Linked DNA regions of Cellulophaga algicola DSM 14237. The main gene of each other region encodes a partner of the protein of the gene in region 2 in a complex. Links are inferred from orthologs where the notes say so. Each region holds a gene or a part of one and is shown on either strand. Other genes may lie near its edges. The genes, in order: metK and groL.

What was found.
Region 1: the proteins of groL (region 2) and metK are in contact, whole or in part, in a cryo-EM structure (PDB 8P4O), measured with the Escherichia coli proteins. The link is inferred for Cellulophaga algicola DSM 14237 from one-to-one orthologs.

The regions. Positions count from the first base shown.
Region 1 is NC_014934.1:2,470,063-2,473,365, reverse strand. What follows is about bases 43-3,009. They hold metK (methionine adenosyltransferase), read right to left. Parts: upstream 2,171-3,009; coding sequence 914-2,170; downstream 43-913. Other genes in these bases: CELAL_RS10730 (carboxypeptidase-like regulatory domain-containing protein), read right to left, coding at 2,366-3,009; CELAL_RS10740 (O-acetylhomoserine aminocarboxypropyltransferase/cysteine synthase family protein), read right to left, coding at 43-500. Also shown: more of CELAL_RS10740, read right to left, coding at 1-42; more of CELAL_RS10730, read right to left, coding at 3,010-3,303. UniProt on the Escherichia coli protein: Catalyzes the formation of S-adenosylmethionine (AdoMet) from methionine and ATP.
Region 2 is NC_014934.1:1,024,064-1,027,307, reverse strand. The notes cover bases 228-3,135. They hold groL (chaperonin GroEL), read right to left. Parts: upstream 2,542-3,135; coding sequence 913-2,541; downstream 228-912. Other genes in these bases: secG (preprotein translocase subunit SecG), read right to left, coding at 3,072-3,135; CELAL_RS04420 (co-chaperone GroES), read right to left, coding at 2,647-2,925; CELAL_RS04430 (hypothetical protein), read left to right, coding at 228-816. Outside these bases: more of CELAL_RS04430, read left to right, coding at 1-227; more of secG, read right to left, coding at 3,136-3,244.

The DNA.
Region 1 (3,303 bases), 1.4 Mb from region 2 along the record:
GCTTTTAAATCTAGAACATCCAATTTTGGATTTCCTAAAGATTCTACGAAAAAGGCTCTTGTATTATCTTGTACTGCTTTACCAAAATTATCAGGATCAGAAGCATCTACAAATGTGGTTGTAATTCCTAATCTAGGTAAGGTTACATTCAATAAATTAAAAGTGCCCCCATATAAACTACTCGAAGCAACGATATGATCGCCTGCTCTTAGCAAGGTTAATAAACCGGTAGCAATTGCTGCGGTACCTGAAGCAAAAACTACTGCTCCTACCCCACCTTCTACGGCGGCTAACCTATCTTGTAAAATTTGATTTGTAGGATTATTTAAACGGGTGTAAATAAATCCTAATTCCCCTAAAGAGAATAATTTTGCAGCATGGTCTGTATCTCTAAAAACATAAGATGATGTTTGATAGATTGGAACCGCTCTTGTTCCTGCTGTTTGCGTAGTGTCATGCCCTGCATGTAAAGCGTTTGTTGCTAATTTTTGATTACTCATGATCTTCTTGTTTTTTAAATTAATTATAAAATAAAAAGCCAAACTCTAGTAACAGACCTATACGCCTGAGTTAGATAAAAATCAAAAAGTTATTAAGAAGAAATATTCAATTGCTAGGAATAGCAATTAATCTTTTCGTTATCTGCCGCCAATGCATTACTGCAATTTTTGGTAGAATTTAGCACCTTCATTGTTCAAAATAAGAACAAAGGGTTGCTAAGGTTTCAAAGGGTCTATTCCCTCCACCTTTCTTGATAACTATTCAATACGTGTTTGAACTTGTGCGGTGCAAATATAACGTTGGAACTTTTTAAATTCCTAATTATTCACCAATAATTATAAAATGATATTGTTTTGTTAAGATTCTAGCAATCTTAATTAATTTGAAAAAACTGCTAGAATCTCTCAAAAATTTATATTCCAAATGTTGCTTTCACTTGATCCAGCATATCTAGTTTTTCCCAAGTAAACAATTCTACCTCTTTCTCTACTCTACCATTGTAAGGAGATTCAAAAGTTTTTGTTACTGTTATAGGTTCTTTTCCCATATGACCGTATGCTGCAGTCTCTAAATAAATTGGATTACGTAATTTTAAGCGTTCTTCAATTGCAAACGGACGCATGTCAAACAATTCGGCTACTTTTCTTGCAATCTGCCCATCGTTTAAATTCACCTTAGCAGTACCGTATGTATCTACGTAGATAGAGGTTGGTTCTACCACTCCAATAGCATAACTTACTTGTACTAAAATCTCATCGGCAACTCCTGCTGCAACTAAGTTCTTAGCGGCATGACGTGCAGCATATGCAGCACTTCTATCTACTTTACTAGGATCTTTACCACTAAATGCACCACCACCGTGAGCGCCTTTACCACCGTACGTATCTACAATAATCTTACGACCTGTTAACCCCGTATCTCCATGAGGACCACCAATTACAAATTTCCCTGTTGGGTTAATATGATAGGTAATAGCATCGTCAAACAAGGTCTGTATATGTGCTGGCAATTGTTCCTTTACTTTAGGAATTAGGATAGAAATGATATCCGATTTAATTTTCGCCAACATTTTTTCATCATCTGCATCAAAAGCATCATGCTGAGTAGAAACTACAATAGTATCTATACGTTGAGGTACATTTTCATCACTATATTCTATGGTTACCTGCGCTTTAGCATCTGGTCTTAAATAAGAAATTTCTTTACCTTCTCTTCTTAAATCTGCTAAGATCTGTAATATTTTATGCGAAATATCTAAAGCCAAAGGCATGTAGTTTTCTGTTTCTTTCGTAGCGTAGCCAAACATCATTCCTTGATCTCCTGCACCTTGCTCTTCTTTAGAACCGCGATCTACACCTTGACTAATATCTTTAGACTGCTCATGTATTAAAGAAATAACACCACAAGAGTCTCCACTAAATTGATATTCTCCTTTCGTATATCCAATTTTATTGATAACATCTCTTGCTATTTGTTGAACATCTAAATAGGTATCACTCTTAACTTCACCTGCCAACACTACTTGACCTGTAGTTACTAATGTTTCGCATGCTACTTTACTTTCTGGATCAAATGCCAAAAAATTATCTAAAAGCGCATCACTTATTTGGTCTGCTACTTTATCTGGGTGTCCTTCACTAACAGATTCTGATGTGAATAAATAAGCCATAAATGGTTTTATTTTCTAGAATAGACTTGACAGAAAGGTTAAAAGAAGTTTATGAACCGAAAAGAAATTTCAGTCACAACTGCTTTAGCATTTTTTACGAGGTTGCAATCAGTCAAATCCGTCCTCAATTAATAATAGCACAAAAGTAAAATAAAAGATGGGATCTGAAAAATGGTTTAACAACAAATTGCAATTTTACAAATCATACTTAATTTTTAACATCACATATCGTGGTTGCACCACATACGATGAGGTCCTATAAAATAACTCATTAAAGCTATCTTGATTTAGCTCTGTATTGTTCAGTAAATTAGTCACTTCTACACTATATGCCCATTTACTATCTTCTTTTTGATACGATATACTGGTATCTAAATTTCCGTATTCATTATTAATAGAGTTTGCTTTATCCCTGTAATGGTAATACTCTAAATCTGCTAGAAAAATAAAACGTTTCAGAAAGGCAGCATCAACTTTAAGAAAAGGCGTATCTGTATAATATGTAGATGAGTTCCCACCGTTATCATAATTATTAACTGCATAAGTATACCCAAACTCAACATTTGGTGCATCCCTAAAACTCGTAGCCAATGAAGCTCTATAACTTTGAGTTAAAGACTCTGAGGTACTAGGGCTACCGTTAACAATATTATTTAAATTAGAATAGGAAAGCGAACCCTTAGAACTCACTTTAATTTTTCCAAATGTTCTTTGAAAATTAGCAGAACCAGATAACACTTCATCCTCTAAATTAGAATTAATAGTAGAACTTACCTGATTAATTCCGACAATTGAACTATTGTTTTTAAATGCATCTACACGCTTACTATAGTTAATATTTGCAAAGATATTTTGCATATTAAACATACTAAAGCTGAAAAAATTAAGTGATAAATTATGGAATAAAGCACTTTCTAAATCACGATTACCTTGATACATGGAGTTGTAATTGCTAAAAATATAGGCCCTTGAAAATTTATCTATATCTGAAAACTGTCGGTTAACGCCATAATTAAACCGAATACTTTCTGATTGCTTTAATTGAAGATTTATAAAAAGATCTGGAACAATATTGAACAAATCATCTGTAACCGATGCTCCTAATTGCGTGTTTTTCGCTGTATAATCATGAA
Region 2 (3,244 bases):
TATTTGAAAAGAAATGAGATGATACAGTTAGATCCCGTTACCGTTTCAGCGCGTAAACTATCTAAATATTTTACTGTAAAAGCTTATTTTAGAAGTTGGAAATTAGAAAATGGAAAGCTAATAAGATATGGAGATGGTCTGGTCAGTTATCGTTTACCTTATGCGGATGTAAGAGATAATTATAGTACAGGTGTCAAGAGTAATTTTAGTGCTTATCGAACATTTAATGCTGATGCCGTTAAGCAAAAATCAAGAATCATAAGGATTGAATTTTTAGGAGATGATTATTTAAATGTTTCTCGCATTCCAAAAAATGATTTGCTTAAAAGTAGACTTTATTATGAAGTAGATTCTATTAAAGATGGCTATGGTGCTATATATAATGAAGGCAAGCGAATAGGATTTGCTAATTTTGATGAAAACAATGTTGCTCAAGAAATTAATGTGCATCGTGCATTTGAAGGGGAGGATTCTGAAAAAATAGTATTTTGGGAAATTTCAGGCAAAAGCACAATGATTGAAAAATGGACTGGTGTTGGTGAGGCTAGGCACCCAAACTACTTATTCAATAATTATAAGAAAGCGGTTAAAGCAAAAGATAAATTTAGTTACATTGAAACAGTTACAGAAATTTTTATAGATGACGCTATCATTGATGGTGATCAAAGGCCCGAAAATTCAAAAAAAGATATAGATGGAGATAGGAGTTTTTATACCACTAACTATTGGGAGGAACTACTGATGAAATATCCACTGCCTAGTGAAATTACATCACAGTTAATTGAAGTTAATGAAAATAAGAATATTTATAAATAGATAGTTTTTCTTTAGTCTAAAACGAAAACAGCTAAAACTTAAAAACGCTCCAATTTTCATTGGAGCGTTTTTTTATTTACCTGTAGTCTTTTGTTACTACATCATTCCTGGCATACCGCCACCCATTGGTGGGCCTGCAGGAGCATCTTCTTTAATATCAATTAAAGCACATTCTGTAGTTAAGATCATACCTGCAACAGAAGCAGCATTTTCCAATGCAACTCTAGTTACTTTCTTAGGATCAATAATACCAGCTTTCATCATATCTGTGTATACTTCAGCTTTAGCATCGTAACCAAAATCTCCTTTGCCTTCTAGTACTTTAGAAACAACAACAGATCCTTCACCACCCGCATTTTCAACGATAGTACGTAATGGAGCCTCAATAGCTCTAGCTACAATTTGCATTCCTGTTTCTTCGTCAGCATTTTCAGCTTTTAAGTTAGCAAGAACAGCTTTTGCGCGAACAAGGGCAACACCACCACCAGCAACGATACCTTCTTCTACAGCAGCTCTAGTTGCATGCAATGCATCATCAACTCTGTCTTTTTTCTCTTTCATCTCAACTTCAGAAGCAGCACCAACATAAAGTACAGCAACACCACCAGAAAGTTTAGCTAAACGTTCTTGTAATTTTTCTTTATCGTAATCAGAAGTTGTAGACTCTATTTGAGCTTTAATTTGATTTACTCTTCCTTTGATATCTTTTGCAACACCAGCACCGTTAACGATAGTTGTATTGTCTTTGTCAATAGATATTTTTTCACAAGTTCCTAGTAAATCTAAAGAAGCATTTTCAAGAGAGAAACCTCTTTCTTCAGAGATTACAGTACCACCTGTTAAGATAGCGATATCTTCAAGCATTGCTTTTCTTCTGTCTCCAAAACCAGGAGCTTTAACAGCAGCAATTTTTAAAGAACCTCTTAATTTATTCACTACTAAAGTAGCTAATGCTTCACCATCAACATCTTCTGCAATAATTAAAAGAGGTTTTCCTGATTGAGCAACTGGCTCTAAAACAGGAAGGATATCTTTCATAGAAGATATTTTCTTGTCAAAAAGTAAAATGTAAGGGTTCTCTAATTCAGAAACCATTTTTTCTGAATCGGTAACGAAGTAAGGAGAAAGGTATCCTCTATCAAACTGCATACCTTCAACAACATCAACATACGTATCTGTTCCTTTGGCTTCTTCAACAGTGATAACACCTTCTTTACCAACTTTTCCGAATGCTTTAGCGATTAGTTCACCAATTGTTTCATCGTTGTTAGCAGAAATAGATGCTACTTGTTTTATTTTATCAGAAGAATCACCTACTTTTTTTGCTTGTTTAGCTAAGTCTTCTACGATAGCCTCAACAGCTTTGTCGATACCTCTTTTTAAATCCATTGGATTAGCACCGGCAGCAACATTTTTTAATCCTTCTTTTACGATTGCTTGTGCTAAAACTGTTGCGGTAGTCGTACCATCACCAGCTAAATCGTTGGTTTTAGAAGCAACTTCTTTAACCATTTGAGCACCCATGTTTTCTAGGGGGTCAAGTAATTCTATTTCTTTTGCAACTGTAACACCATCTTTAGTAACTACAGGAGCTCCAAAAGATTTACTGATGATTACGTTTCTACCTTTAGGTCCTAAAGTTACTTTTACTGCATTTGCAAGTGCATCAACGCCTCTTTTTAGTCCGTCACGTGCATCTATATCAAACTTTATATCTTTTGCCATTTTTAATTTTGTTTTAAGTCCTCCTCAGGAATCTGAGAATTTGTTTAATTAATCGTATAATTTAATTTAGTAGATTTCCGGTTTAAGGGAAATAAAAAAAGTAATTTATATAATCGCTAATATGTCGCTTTCACGCATCATTAAAAAGTCAGTACCTTCTAATTTAAGCTCGGTTCCTGCATATTTACCATAAAGAACGGTGTCACCAATTTTAACGGTAACTAAGTCATCCTTGGTTCCAGGACCAACGGCAACAACTTTCCCTTTTTGAGGTTTTTCTTTTGCAGTATCGGGAATGTAAAGTCCAGAAGCAGTTTTTGTTTCAGCTGCCATTGGTTCAATAAGCACTCTATCTGCCAATGGTTTAATATTAACTTTAGCCATATGATTAAATTTTATTAAATTGTTTTGATTTTATTACTCTATTGATGGCAGAAATTATGCCATTGCTGAATAACTGACACTTTGTAAAACAAAAATGCCAGCTTGTCATCCAAGCTGGCATTTTAAAATATATAATGTCGTGTTACTTATTCCGAATCAGGAGTCGAAATAGGTTCTGGTAATGAATCAGGAACTGTGTTTTCAATGTCACCACCTTGTAAAAGCTTAGAATCTGCTTCTCTGTAATCATCTTTTAAAGAAATATTCGATAAAAGAATTAATACGATAAGTAGTGTCGCAAGAGTCCAAGTACTTTTAT